Regions from separate parts of the Rhodoglobus sp. genome, predicted to be linked through region 1. Evidence: predicted binding sites of a transcription regulator. Region 1 holds the regulator's gene; the other holds the start of a gene.

What was found. Region 1 encodes HrcA, which represses chaperone genes, less so after heat shock. Its sites were predicted from a motif close to TTNGCACTCGNNNNNNNCGAGTGCNAA; they were not measured.
Region 2: groL (chaperonin GroEL) is a predicted target of HrcA. The motif match lies at 3,399-3,425, and genes of this name have one in related genera.

The regions. Positions count from the first base shown of each region.
Region 1 is NZ_JBMDVL010000001.1:475,551-480,430, reverse strand. Features, by position in the region: gene hemW (radical SAM family heme chaperone HemW) at 1-962, shown strand, start outside; gene ACOH1Z_RS02325 (DUF4870 domain-containing protein) at 978-1,352, opposite strand; gene ACOH1Z_RS02320 (DUF4870 domain-containing protein) at 1,442-1,840, opposite strand; gene hrcA (heat-inducible transcriptional repressor HrcA) at 2,053-3,075, shown strand; gene dnaJ (molecular chaperone DnaJ) at 3,099-4,199, shown strand; gene ACOH1Z_RS02305 (16S rRNA (uracil(1498)-N(3))-methyltransferase) at 4,209-4,880, shown strand, end outside.
Region 2 is NZ_JBMDVL010000001.1:946,122-951,001, reverse strand. Features, by position in the region: gene ACOH1Z_RS04680 (GNAT family N-acetyltransferase) at 1-358, shown strand, start outside; gene ACOH1Z_RS04675 (HtaA domain-containing protein) at 358-1,176, shown strand; gene ACOH1Z_RS04670 (heme/hemin ABC transporter substrate-binding protein) at 1,177-2,283, opposite strand; gene ACOH1Z_RS04665 (DUF3263 domain-containing protein) at 2,416-2,715, shown strand; gene ACOH1Z_RS04660 (LytR C-terminal domain-containing protein) at 2,719-3,291, shown strand; gene groL (chaperonin GroEL) at 3,468-4,880, shown strand, end outside.

The DNA.
Region 1 (4,880 bases):
GCACTCCAACGCTGTTGCCCGTGACCGACCTCACTCGCATGCTCGCTGCCGCGCGCGACACCTGGGGTTTCGCTTCGGATGTCGAAGTGACCACTGAGGCGAACCCTGATTCTGTTGACCGCGATTACCTGCTGGCGCTCAAAGATGCCGGATTCACGAGGGTGTCGTTTGGAATGCAGTCGGCAGTGCCTCATGTGCTGGCAACGCTGGAGCGCACTCACGATCCCGAGCGTGTGCCTCATGTTGTGGCGTGGGCTCGCGAGGTGGGGCTCGATGTGAGCCTCGATCTGATCTACGGAACTCCGGGCGAGACTTTGCAGGATTGGGAGCGTTCGCTTGATCACGCGATCGCGCAGAATCCTGACCATATTTCGGCCTACGCGCTGATTATCGAAACGGGCACGAAGCTGGCGGCACAGATTCGCCGCGGAGTTGTTGCTGCCGTCGATGATGATCTTCAGGCTGACATGTACGAATTAGCGGAGCAGAAGCTCAAGGCTGCCGGGTACGAGTGGTACGAGGTCAGCAACTGGGGCAAGGCAAGCGATGATCCTGAGGTCAGCAACACTAGTCGTCACAATTTGGGCTACTGGTTGGGCAATGACTGGTGGGGTGTTGGCCCTGGCGCACACAGCCACGTCGGAGGAGTGCGCTGGTGGAATGTGAAGCACCCGGCGGCGTATGCGGATCGTATCGCCGCTGGGCACTCTCCGGGGGCAGGTCGAGAGACGCTCGCTGACTCCAGCAAGTATTTGGAACACGTCTTGTTGCGCACCCGGGTGCGCAATGGGCTTCAGATTGACACGCTCGATGCCGAAGGTCGTACCGCGGTCGCTGGGCTGATTGCCGAAGAGCTCGTCGAAGCACGAGCCGCACTGAGCGGAACGATTGAGCTCACACTAAAGGGGCGCCTGCTCGCGGATGCCGTAGTACGACGACTGCTCGCTGACGCCCCTATTTAGAGCGATGGGTCTGAGTTACTTAATGAACTCGAACGTGAGCGGGTAGCTGTAGGCCTGCCCCTTGTTCGCAGCGATTGCGGCGATGATGCTGAAGATGACGATCAGAACGGCGGCCGCGACAATAATGAGGAAGCCGATTCCGACGACGGTGAGAATCCCGCCAAGGAACATCGCGATATACATCGTGATTTGAAAGTTGAGTGCAGTGCGAGCGTGGGCGCGCACGAACGGTCCGCGGTCCTTGAAGACGAGGTAGCCAACGAGCGCTGAAATGAATCCCAAGAAGATTCCACCGATGTGAATCAGTGTTGACCAGAGCTTCTCATCGCTTGGACTCATCGGTTGGATCGGTGCGTACGGAGAGCTGGTGGGAGGTGTGGAATCTGACATGACTCCATTAAACCCTGCATTGGGCAAAAGAATAGCCCCGAGAGCCGAAGCTCCCGGGGCCGAGTCTTTTTCAGCGGGTAACTACCGCGTTACTTGATGAGACGAAGAGCGAAGGGGTAACGGTAGTGGTTGCCGTCCTTTGCCTTGGTGAAGCCGACAATCGAGAAGATCAATCCGACAGCCCAGATAGCGAAACCAAGAAGTCCTTGGATTAGGCCAAAGAGACCGAAGGTGACTGCGGTAAGAATCGAACCGACAATCAGGAGCGCGATCTGCGCAATGGTCAATGTGATCTGGAAGTTCAGCGCTTCCTTGGCTTCCACATTGGTGAAAGCACCGCGATCTTTGAAGACCAGCCAGATAATGAGCGATGGCAGGAAGCTGAGGATTCCGCCCAAGTGAGCGAATGACGCCCACTGGTTGTCCTCAGCCGTGGTCAGTTGAGCGGCAGGCTGCGGTGCGGCGGGCTGCGGATTTGCGTCAGTCATGAGTTCGTGCCTTTCAGGTGAACAAGGGAACTTCCCGGGTTTCATCAAAATGCTCGGTGTGCCACCTGAGCATTTCCCCGAAGAGGTAGCGCTCAAGTACAGAGACACGGTAGCGCTAATGAGTTGCGTGGTGCAACGGTTGTGTCACGGAGTGTCGAGTAAGATTGGCAGTCGAACGGATTGAGTGCCAATCAAGAGAGGTGGGTGGTGGCATGGTTTCCGCCCGCGGACTTGACGTGCTTCGAGTCATCGTGCAGGACTACGTTGCTACGCGCGAGCCTGTCGGATCCAAGTCGATAGTCGAGCGTCATTCCTTTGGGGTGTCTGCTGCAACGATTCGCAACGACATGGTTTTGCTCGAAGACGAAGAGCTGATTACCGCTCCTCACACCTCATCTGGCCGTGTGCCAACAGACAAGGGCTATCGCGTATTCGTAGACCAGCTCGCAGATCTCAGGCCGCTCACTAGCGCCCAACGTCAAGCAATTGAGTCGTTCCTGGGGCAAGCAGACGATTTGGACGACGTTCTTGCGCGCACTGTTCGCATGCTGTCTCAGCTAACGAACAGTGTCGCGCTTGTGCAGTATCCGTCTCTTGCTACGGCTCGGGTGCGCCACGTTGAGCTGGTCCCCATTAATTCTTCGCGAATTATGACGGTGTTCATCACCGACTCCGGGCTCGTCGAGCAGCGGCTCATCGATGTTTCCGAACCTCTAGACGAGGTGTTTCTGGGGGAGATGCGCGCAAAGCTGAATTCGGCGCTCCACGACCAGTCGCTTCCTCAGGCGGCGGAGCGGCTCGCGAACTTCGCGGATATTTTTCCTGTGGAACGTCAGGCACTCGTCAGCCAGGTGGCATCCAGCTTGATCGAACAGGTATTGGCCAATCGCCATGACAAACTTGTTCTCGCGGGCACAGCAAATCTTGCGCGAACCGAGCAAGACTTCTCGGGAAGTATTTTTCCTGTTCTTGAGGCAATAGAAGAGCAAGTGACGTTGTTACGGCTCTTTGGAGAAATGCAAGTAACAAGTGGGTCCGTTTCCACGCGGATCGGACGCGAGAACGCAGAATTTGGGTTGGAAGAGACTTCGGTCGTCACGGGTGGGTACTCCTCGTCTGGCGGCGGCATTGCACGCCTCGGGGTGCTTGGTCCAACCCGCATGGATTATTCGAACAACATGGCAGCGGTTCGCGCGGTAGCGCGCTACCTGTCGCGACTTTTGGAAGAAAACTGAGCTCGTAAGGAGCAATCGGAACTTTGGCAGATCACTACGAAGCACTGGGCGTTGCCCGCGAGGCCACGCCAGAAGAAATCAAGAAGGCGTACCGCAAACTCGCTCGCGAGTTGCACCCCGACGTCAACCCGAGCGCAGATGCATCAGAGCGGTTCAAGTCCGTCACGCATGCCTATGACGTGCTCAGCGATCCGCAGCAACGTCAGCAGTACGACATGGGTGGAAGCGGCGGATTCGGCGGCGGTGCGAACTTCGGATTCGGCGACATCTTCGAGACCTTCTTTGGTGGCGGTGGTGGCGGACAATCCGTTGGACCACGCTCGCGACGGGAGCGGGGACAAGATGCGCTCTTGCGGGTTGAAGTCAGCCTGAAAGACACCATCTTCGGTGTCTCACGGGACATCGAGGTCAACACAGCTGTGCTCTGTGAAACGTGTGAGGGAAACTGCTCAGCTCCCGGCTCATCTCCAGTGCGCTGCGATATTTGTCAGGGTAGCGGCCAGATCCAGCGCCAAGTGCGCAGCCTTTTGGGCAACGTCATGACGTCGAGTCCCTGCGGCACATGCCGCGGATACGGCAACATCATCGTGAACCCGTGTGCCACGTGTGCCGGCCAAGGTCGCGTGCGCGCACAGCGCACCATTTCGGTTGACATTCCGGCCGGAGTCGAAACCGGTTTGCGGTTGCAAATGCCCGGTCAGGGTGAAGTCGGCCCGGCAGGCGGCCCGAATGGAGACCTCTTCTTGGAGATGAAAGTCCGTCATCACGACGTCTTCAGTCGCTCAGATGACGATCTTCTCGCAACCGTCGAGGTGCAGATGCTCGACGCGATCTTGGGAACCACCGTCACGCTCGATGGTCTCGATGACAAAGTCGAAGTTCACATCAAGCCTGGCACTCAGAGCGGTGAAGTTCTCACGGTCAAGGAACGAGGAATCACGAGCCTTCGCGGAGGCGGTCGAGGTGACTTGCGCTTGGGCATCCAAGTGGTCACACCTACCAAGTTGAGTGGTGCCGAGCAGACCTTGATCAAACAACTTGCTGCCATTCGCAAGAGCAAAGAACCGCATTTTGCTGAATTCCAGCAGGGCCTGTTCGCGAAGCTTCGCGATCGGTTCCTGTAGGCGACGACCGTGGCGCACCTGTACATTGATGAAGAGCTCGACGACGCGCAGGTCGGCGATACGGTTTCGCTGACGAAAGCGGAAGCCCGCCATGCGGTGACAGTCTCACGCCTCAAGGTTGGCGAGACGATTGCGATTAGCAATGGTGTTGGGCTCACAGTTTCGGGGCCCATCACGACTGCCGAACACACAGAACTCAGCATCGAAGTAGCCGAGACGCACCGCACGCCACGCAGCACCCCTGCGGTGTTTCTCGCTCAAGCATTGGCCAAAGCCGACCGTGATGAGCTTGCGGTTCAAGTAGCGACCGAACTCGGCATTGACGGTGTGATTCCGTGGACGGCAGCACGAAGTATTTCGCGCTGGCAAGGCGCAAAGGTCGCGAAAGGACGCGATCGGTGGGCGGCAATTGTGCGTGAAGCGAGCAAACAGTCGTTACGCACGTGGTTACCTGACGTGCTCGATCTGGTCACAACGAAACAACTGGCTGATTTTGCGTCAAGCACGCGGATGCTCGTCCTCGAGCCAACCGCGACCGAAACTCTCGCTGACCTCGTCGTGGACGATCGCGACATCGTGCTTGTCGTTGGGCCAGAGGGCGGGGTCGCTGACCACGAGTTGGAGCTTCTCACCGCGGCCGGAGCATCCACTGTTCGACTGGGCAGTGAAGTCTTGCGCACG
Region 2 (4,880 bases), 470 kb from region 1:
AAAAGTCGACGAAGAAGAACTCGACAACCGCGACCAAGAAGACGCAACCGCTCATTACTGGATCGCCGACGACCACGGTGTCGCTGCCTACATCCGTGTTCTCTACAACCAGACCGCAGAATACCTCGATGGCCACCGCGTCATTGGGCGTGTTGTAGTACGCGAAGATCGTCGGGGTGAAGGCTTAGCGCAGATCATCATGAAGCGGATCATTGGCGACTTCAGCGGCGAAGCAATGCTGCTCCACGCCCAGGAATACATCGTGCCGCTCTACGCCAAATTTGGTTTCGAATCATTCGGTGAGCTCTATGAAGAAGCCACCATCATGCATCAATCGATGTACCGCACAGCCCAGTAATGCGTGGCCTCAACGTCTGCGTGCTCGGCCCTGCAGCACTCATCATCACTGCCGTCGCTATTGCCATTACCCCCATGACAAGCAACGCCACAGAATTGGATGCGCCAGATACCCGCACCGGCACACGGTCGGCGACAACTGACGTGAACCTCGCCGCCGACGACTCCACCTGCCAAATATCGGATGCCGCCATCACCTGGGGTGTCAAAGAGTCGCTTCGGTCATACATCAGCGGCACCATCGCGAACGGCGAATGGGCGGTGAGCGACGGTGCCACCTATGACACCCCCAACTTTGGTTGGAGCGAAGGTGCAGGCCAACTCGACGCGGGCCGTGGCACCCTCGCCTTTGACGGCACCCTGCGATTCACCGGCCACGACGGAATTCTCGACACCACGCTCGACGCGCTCGAACTGCAGTTCGACGGCACCACCAGCGCAAAGCTCGTCTTCGACGTTAGTGGAACCACTCAAGACGGGACGCCCGTCGACCAGTCCGGCGTGGAATTCGCAACCATTGACACATCCACCGTCGCAGTCGATAACGGCACCGCACAATTAGCCGCCGCATCCGTGACGCTCACAGAGGCAGGATCTGCCGCGTTCGGCACCTACCCCGCTGGTGAAAAACTCGACCCCATCACGGTTACGTTTAGCGCGACGACCAACTGCATGCCAACGCCCCAAGCGAGCGTCACCCCGCGAGAACGGAACACCGTCGTGGCATTGGCGGTCGTCGCTGCCGCGGCAGCTGCAGGCCTCGTCTTTTTCGTCACCCGGTGGCGCGGAACCAAACGTTCGCCGCGCCAACGCCCCTAACTACGAACCAGAGCCAGGTGCATAAATGGCACGCGCGAGCGCATCAAGCACCATGACCGTGCGTGGGCCGAAGCTCAAAATCTCGCCATCATCCATCTCGACAAAGCGCTGATTTTTGCCAGCCTCCGTCAGCGCGACCGCCGGGCGAGCCTCAAGTAAGCCGCTTACGCCGCCAACACTGTCGAGGCCATTGGTCATCACCAGAATGAGATCCGGATTCGCCGCAACCATCGCCTCATCCGTCATCGGACGCATACCTTCGAGACCGATCTCGGCAGCAACATCCACCCCGCCAAGAGCATTGATCAAGACATCTGAACCAGACTCCTGACCAAACAGGTAATAAACACCTGACGTTCCCCGCAAATAAAGAAACACCATGCGCAAGCGATCACCGCGCGGAACAATGCCCGCAATCTCCGTAATCTTCGCCTGAATTTCCGCAGCCAACTGCTCACCGAGCGCCACTCCCGCAGCCGGAACCCCCAACGTGGCTGCAGTTTGACGCGCCAACTCAGCAACCCCATTCACCGAGGGATCAGTCTCCACAAACACCACAGCAATGCCAGCATCCCGCAACTGCAACACCACATCGATCGGACCAATCGAACCATCCGTCACAATCAGATCTGGACGCATCGCCAAAATCGCTTCGCTATTGACCGTATGGGCACTCGACGTGATTACCGGCAACGCAGCAGCCTCATCAAACGTCGTAGAAATATCGCGCGCCACCAAAGAATCAAGCAAACCCAAACCGGCAACCGTCGCCGCAATCGACCCCGAAATATCCATCGCAATAACGCGGTCGGCCGACGAAACCGTCACCGAGACATCACCACTCAGATCATGTGACATCACGGTCGTCGGCAAGGACTGCTCCGGCGCAGAATCAGGAGCAGAAATACCCGCCGTCGGAAGAGCCGCGCGCACCAACCCGCTGTAATCCTTCGCATCATCCAACACCGTTAACTGAGACAAAGGAGAACTCGCATCAGCAGTGACCGTAACCATCGGCTGCTCCGCAACCGTCGAGATCGAACAACCGCTCACCACAAGCGCAACACAAGACACCACCACAGCAGTGGCGAAAAGTCGTAAGCGCATGAAGACCAATCGGAGACATCGGGTACTAAGGACATCCTAACCTCGACCGCCCCTGATTGACCGAGCAAGCCGCGTCGTTAGGCAATCCCAAAGGTTGCGCGCCCTAGAATTGCCACAATATTGGAGGTCGTCATGTCAGAACCCGAAACAACAACACACGCCTCCAACGGGCTACCCGAAAATGCGACCCAGATTCTCGACTTCGAACGCGAATGGACCCGCCACGTCGGGGCAAAAGAAGAAGCCATCAGCAGCCTGTTCCACGTATCAAGCGCGCGCTACTATCAAATGCTCAACGCCGTAATCGACGCACCAGCAGCCGTCACCTACGACCCCATGCTCGTCTCGCGACTACGACGCAACCGAGACAACCGGATGCGCAACCGCACAGTGCGCACAACACACCACCACAACGAAGAATTGACAGACTAATCAATGGCTAGTTACCCGAAAGATCGATTCGACGAACAGCCCGACGACATCGAACGCGTAGGCGCACACCGCGGACCCAAACGACGCGGAGGCGGCTGGATCGGGCTCGCCTGGGCCCTACTCGCAACCGGAATCCTCGTCTTCGGCGGCCTCTTCGCCCTCAGTCAATACCTCGACGACGACCTCGGAATCCCCCTCTTCGCCTCACCAGAAGAACCCGCAGCCACCCCAGAACCCATAGAAACAGTCGAACCCCTCACCGACCCCACAACCATCGACCCCGCACGAGCACTCACCATCGACATCCTCAACGGAACCCCCGAAACCGGAGTACAAACCAGCCTCCTCGACGAACTCACCGCCGTCGGCTGGCCCATGGGCAGCGCCGCACCAGCCTCCCAACGCGACATCGAAGACACCTACGTCTACTACAGCAACCCCGACGACGAAGACGTAGCCGCCGGCCTCATCAACGCCCTCGGAATCGGCGAAATACGACTCATCGAAGCCGACGTCTTCCCCGCAGCACAACTCACCATCGTGCTCGGAACCGACTACCTCACCGCCGGACAATAAGCAGCCAACCCCCACACCACACGACCACACCCGGAACACGCGCACTCGCCCCTGTCGAGTGCGCTGGGCTGTCTTGCACTCGCCCCTGTCGAGTGCTAATTTTGACCTTGGCACTCGCATAGTTCGAGTGCCAACTTATTCGCTTGTACGACGTCCGGGAGGGACGAGAAACACACATGGCAAAGATCATTGCTTTTAACGAAGAGGCCCGTCGCGGCCTTGAGCGCGGCCTGAACATTCTCGCTGACGCCGTAAAGGTCACACTCGGCCCGCGCGGTCGCAACGTTGTTCTCGAGAAGAAGTGGGGCGCTCCCACCATCACGAACGACGGTGTATCCATCGCCAAGGAGATCGAGCTCGACGACCCGTTCGAGAAGATCGGTGCTGAGCTCGTCAAAGAGGTAGCAAAGAAGACGGATGACGTTGCCGGAGACGGTACGACTACTTCTGTTGTTCTTGCACAGGCACTCGTACGCGAAGGCCTCCGCAACGTTGCTGCGGGTGCAGACCCCATCAGCCTCAAGCGCGGAATCGAAAAGGCCACCAACTCGGTCATTGAGGCACTCATTGCGAGCGCCAAGGAGATCGAAACCAAGGAAGAGATCGCGGCTACCGCATCAATTTCTGCTGGTGACCCCGAGATCGGTGCACTTATCGCTGAGGCGATCGACAAGGTCGGCAAGGAAGGTGTTGTCACCGTTGAGGAGTCGAACACGTTCGGCACCGAGCTTGAGCTCACCGAAGGCATGCGCTTCGACAAGGGATTCCTGTCGGCATACTTCGTCACTGACCAGGAGCGCCAGGAAGCGGTCTTCGAAGACCCCTACGTTCTTATCGTCAACGGCAAGATCTCGAACATCAAGGATCTGCTCCCCATCGTCGACAAGGTAATCCAGAGCGGCAAGCAGTTGCTCATCATTGCTGAAGACGTTGACGGAGAAGCACTCGCAACTCTCGTCGTGAACAAGATCCGCGGCATCTTCAAGTCGGTTGCCGTCAAGGCTCCCGGTTTCGGTGACCGTCGCAAGGCTCAGCTCGCTGACATTGCAATCCTCACCGGTGGACAGGTCATCTCAGAAGAGGTTGGCCTCAAGCTCGAGAACGCAACGCTCGAACTCCTCGGTCGCGCCCGCAAGGTCGTTATCACCAAGGACGAGACCACGATCATCGAAGGTGCGGGTGACGAAGAGGCGATCGCAGGTCGCGTCAAGCAGATCCGTGCCGAGATCGACAACACCGACAGCGACTACGACCGTGAGAAGCTCCAGGAGCGTCTCGCCAAGCTCGCCGGTGGCGTTGCAGTAATCAAGGCAGGTGCCGCAACTGAGGTTGAACTCAAGGAGCGCAAGCACCGCATTGAGGACGCAGTCCGTAACGCAAAGGCAGCGGTTGAAGAGGGAATCGTCGCCGGTGGTGGCGTTGCCCTGATTCAGGCTGGCAAGATCGCGTTCGACAGCCAGGCAATGGCTGACTTGGTCGGCGACGAAGCAACCGGAGCGAACATCGTTCGCGTTGCTATCGACGCACCGCTCAAGCAGATCGCACTCAACGCAGGCATGGAGCCAGGTGTTGTTGCTGACAAGGTCCGC